2 regions of the uncultured Phascolarctobacterium sp. genome follow, and region 2 is predicted to be linked to the other one. Evidence: predicted binding sites of a transcription regulator. Region 2 holds the regulator's gene; the other holds the start of a gene.

Region 1 (2,466 bases), on a different contig from region 2:
GACAGTGGTAAAATTGATGTAGCTGTGGTAGCACAGGGAATCTATGAAGCGATCATTACCAGTATGGCTGATCCTAATCTTGCATTGCAGACCAGTTTTCAGGCAGATAATGTTTTGCTGCCTTCTGATAAGGCTACCAGTATTGCTCTGGTACTCAACGAGCTTTTACAAAATTCTCTGGATCACGCTTTTTCAGGGCGCAGCAGCGGCAGACTGGATGTTGAATTTTATAAAATACCCGGCAGTTATTGTTTGAAAATCTGTGATGACGGCAAGGGCCTGCCCAAGGGGTTTGTTTTAGGAGAGCAGACGAGTTTGGGCTTAAAAATTATAAAAACTATGGTAGAGGCCGATCTTCGTGGTACTTTTACAATAGAGTCTCTGAAGCAGGGGACTTGTGCCATAGTTACCATACCGTTGGAGTTGGAGGGGGAAGAATGAGAGAGACTTTGAAGATTGTTTTAGCTGATGATGAAGCATTGATCCGTCTTGATATCAAAGAAATGCTGGCAGAAGCGGGACATGAAGTTGTAGGCGAAGCCGATAACGGTGAAGATGCAGTTGCAATGACGAGGACCCTGCAGCCTGATCTTGTAATTATGGACGTGAAAATGCCGCAAATGGATGGGCTCACAGCATCAAAAATAATTACTGACGAGCATTTGGCCCCGGTACTTTTGCTGACGGCCTATAGTCAGCAGGAGATTGTCGCACAGGCCAAAAGTTCAGGCGTATTGGGGTATTTGGTGAAACCTGTTCGTGAAGAACAGCTGTTTCCGGCAATGGAGATAGCTATTTCACGTTTTGAAGAAATCAAAGCACTGGGTGATGAATTGGGAGTCTTAAAAGAAAGCCTGGAAACAAGAAAGCTGTTGGATCGGGCTAAAGGAATCTTGATGTCAGCACATGGTTTTACAGAGCAGGAAGCATATCGAAAAATGCAGCAATACAGCATGAACAGGCGTATTTCCATTAAGGAACTGGCGGAAGCTGTGATCGCAGCGGCGCTGAAAAACAAATAAAAATACAGGATTCACGCAGACTGAGAAAAGGGTTTGCGTGAATTTTTCACTTTTTTGTCAAAAAATTTTACAGGAATTGTCTTGCATTTTTTCAGGAAACGGATATAATAATAAATGTAATTAGCACTCGACAATAATGAGTGCTAACAAAAGAAAAATAAAAAATTTATATAGGTATCTGAAAGGGGACTTGAAAATGTTGAAACCATTAGCAGATCACATCATCGTCGAACTCACAGTAAAAGAGGAAAAGACTTCCAGCGGTATTTATTTGCCGGATACGGCTTCTAAAGAAAAGCCGCAGACTGGCAAAGTTGTAGCTGTAGGGGCTGGAAAAATGCTGGATAACGGCACTCGTGTTGCTCCTGAAGTTAAAGCCGGCGAAGAAGTTGTGTTTGCAAAATATTCCGGTACTGAATTTAAATATGACGGCAAAGATTATCTGATCCTCAGCGAACGCGATGTACTTGCTGTTCTGTAAGCAATACTTTTTACCAGAAAGTGAAATATAAAGGAGTGTATTTGAAATGGCAAAAGAAATAAAATTCAACGAAGATGCTCGCCGCAGTTTAGAGCGCGGTGTCAATGCGTTAGCAGATGCAGTAAAAGTAACCCTTGGTCCTAAAGGCCGCAACGTAGTGCTGGAAAAGAAATTCGGCGCACCTACTATTACTAATGACGGCGTAACTATCGCCCGTGATATTGAACTTGAAGATCCGTTTGAAAATATGGGTGCACAGCTTGTAAAAGAGGTTGCCACTAAAACTAACGACGTTGCCGGTGACGGTACTACCACTGCTACTGTTTTGGCACAGGCCATGGTTCGCGAAGGTATGCGCAATGTAGCTGCCGGCGCCAATCCGATGGTTCTGAAAAAAGGTATCCAAAAAGCGGTTGACGTTTTAGTAGAAGAGCTGAAAGCTGTTTCCAAAAAAGTTGAAACTAAGGAAGCTAAAGCTCAGGTTGCATCCATTTCCGCAGCTGATGAAGAGATCGGCGGCCTGATTGCCGACGCTATGGAAAAAGTTGGCGATGACGGCGTTATTACTGTTGAAGAATCCAAAACGATGGAAACCTGCCTGGAAACAGTCGAAGGTATGCAATTTGACCGCGGATATATTTCTCCCTATATGGCAACAGATCCTGACAAAATGGAAGCTGTTCTCAATAACCCGCTCGTACTTATCACAGACCGCAAAATCACTATGATTCAGGATATTATGCCTGTACTGGAAAAAGTTGTTCAGGGCGGCCGTGAACTGCTTATTATTGCCGAAGATATTGAAGGTGAAGCTTTGGCAACTCTGGTTGTCAATAAATTGCGCGGCACCTTCAAAGCTGTTGCAGTCAAAGCACCTGGCTTCGGTGATCGCCGTAAAGCCATGCTGCAGGATATTGCAATTCTTACCGGTGCAACCGTTATCAGTGAGGAAGTTGGCCGTAA
Region 2 (2,466 bases):
CAGGCTGTTGAGATGGCTGAGAGGGCAGGGTTTACAAGAATAAGTGCCGATCTGATCTATGGTTTACCGGAACAAACTTTACAAACATTGGGTACCAGCCTGCGGGCGTTGGTTAACATAGGTTTGCAGCATTTGTCGGTATATGGCTTGACAGTTGAAGAAAAGACGCCTTTGGCAGAGCTTGTGGACAAGGGGAAGCTGCAGCTGCCGGACGAAGATACTCAGCTGGCAATGTATGAATTAGTGCAGGAGTATCTGGCGGCACAGGGACTGCATAGGTATGAGATCTCCAATTATGCGGCAGCAGGGCAGGAGTCCAGGCATAATCTTGTTTACTGGCAATATCTTCCTTATTTGTCTTTTGGCAGTGCTGCCTGCAGTTTTGACGGTAACAGACGGTTCACATCAACGGCTGCCGTTATGGACTATATTGACGGCATTAATATTGGTAAGACTACCGGAACAATTGAAGAATTAACGAGGGAAACGCAGCTGGCTGAGTATTTATTTATGGGTTTGCGTACAGCGGCCGGAATCGATTTAATGGAAACCAGGCAGCGCTTTGATTGTGATGTGATGTTAGAATTTGGCAGTGAATTAGAAAAATTTATTAAAGAAAATTTACTTATTCTGGATGACAGGCACGGACGGATGAGGCTGACAGAGCAAGGGATGCGCTTCAGCAACGAAATCTTTGAAATATTTGTGAAGTAAGAAAAATCTGTTGACAACTGTTAAGGTCAGTGCTATTCTAATATCAAGGTGTTAGCACTCTAAAGAGATGAGTGCTAACAATCGAGTTGGAGGTGGGATCGTGTTAAACGAAAGAAAGAAAAAGATCCTGCAAATTATCATAGAAGACTACATTTCATCAGCCGAACCAGTTGGTTCCCGTACCATTGCCCGCAAGTATGACCTGGGGCTCAGTCCGGCAACGATCCGCAATGAGATGTCAGATCTTGAGCTTCTTGGGTATCTGGAACAGCCGCATACTTCGGCGGGACGTATTCCATCTGCTCAGGCTTATCGTTTTTATGTTGATTCTCTGATTGAACCAGGGACATTGACAGACAATGATATGGCTTTGATAGATGGCTGGTATAATGAGCGCCGCCGTAATATCGATGATATTTTCCAGTCCACGGCCAAGATCTTGTCTCGTATGACACAAAATGTTTCTATGGTTTTGACTAATCAGCAGACTACTGCAAATTTCCGTTATTTGAAATTTTTACCGCTTGACAGCCAGCATGCTATTTTATGTATCGTGGCCGATGATGGCAGCATTGATACTAACGTTGTTGATATCCCTTTGGGAATGTCTCCAGAGGAAATGGATTATCTGGCAGGTAAAATGAGTAAATTACTGGAAGACCGTAATCTCAGTGATATTTCTGTGGAGCTTTTACAGAATGTCCATACAGATGTGGTCGAGGATAAACTGATTTTCTCATCATTGCTGCAGGCCGTACGTAAAATTACAGGGCGCAGGCAGGAACAAAAGGTATTTTTGGGCGGTACAAAACAGCTGCTTAATCAACCGGAATTCCGCGATGTGGAAAGAGTCAGAAATCTCCTTGGCATATTAGAAGAAGAAAAGGTCCTGAAGGATCTTCTGCAGGGCGGTGAAGATTCAGGCCTCAGGGTAACGATAGGTTCTGAAAATAAATTTACCGGCATTCAGGATTGCAGTATGGTTCAGGCTACTTATCGCCTGAATGGTCAGATCGTAGGTACGATGGCAGTTTTAGGTCCTACCCGTATGGAATATGGTAAGGTCATTTCTGTAATGGATTACCTGCATAAGTATCTGCGGACAATTTTAGATAAGTAAAAAGACTATAAGGAGGAAGTGTTTTGCAAACAGAAGATTTGAAAGAGAACTCAAAGCAAACAACTGCCGAAGAAACACCTCAGCAGGAAACTCAAACGAATGCAGCCGATGCTGCTGGAGTCGATGAGACTGCCGCAAAAAAGAGTGAGGGAGCTGCTGAAGAAAAAACTCCTGAACAGGATGAAAAGGATGCCAAAATCGAGGAGCTGCAAAATCGTGTTTTGAGGCTGCAGGCAGATTTTGATAATTTCCGCCGCCGCAATACTTCCGAACGCGAACAGCTGGCAACTTTTGTTACAGCTGATGTTGTCGGGAAATTTTTAAAAGTTCTGGATAATTTCGAACGTGCTGAGGCTGCTGCTCAAAAATCGGATGATGCTGCAGGTATTTATTCCGGTATTGAAATGATCAGACGTCAGTTTGAGCAGACTTTTAAAGATTTGGGCGTAGAGGAAATAAAGGCCCAGGGCGAAAAATTCGATCCCGAGCTGCATGAAGCTGTGATGAGAGGACAGAATCCCGATATGGATGAGGACATTGTAGAAATGGTTCTGGAAAAGGGCTATAAGCTGCGTGATAAAGTTATCCGGCACAGCAAGGTAAAAGTTATCAGCAACGAATAGTTGCTACAT

The links. The regulator HrcA, encoded in region 2, represses chaperone genes, less so after heat shock. The targets are predictions, from matches to a motif close to TGTTAGCACTCNNNTNANNNGAGTGCTAACA.
Region 1: the regulator HrcA is predicted to act here: its motif matches at 1,141-1,171, upstream of groES (co-chaperone GroES).

Annotation. Positions count from the first base shown of each region.
Region 1 is NZ_CATWDQ010000006.1:89,177-91,642, forward strand. It holds gene Q4G98_RS06670 (PAS domain-containing sensor histidine kinase) at 1-441, shown strand, start outside; gene Q4G98_RS06675 (ANTAR domain-containing response regulator) at 438-1,022, shown strand; gene groES (co-chaperone GroES) at 1,219-1,503, shown strand; gene groL (chaperonin GroEL) at 1,550-2,466, shown strand, end outside.
Region 2 is NZ_CATWDQ010000005.1:142,256-144,721, reverse strand. It holds gene hemW (radical SAM family heme chaperone HemW) at 1-714, shown strand, start outside; gene hrcA (heat-inducible transcriptional repressor HrcA) at 815-1,834, shown strand; gene grpE (nucleotide exchange factor GrpE) at 1,858-2,457, shown strand.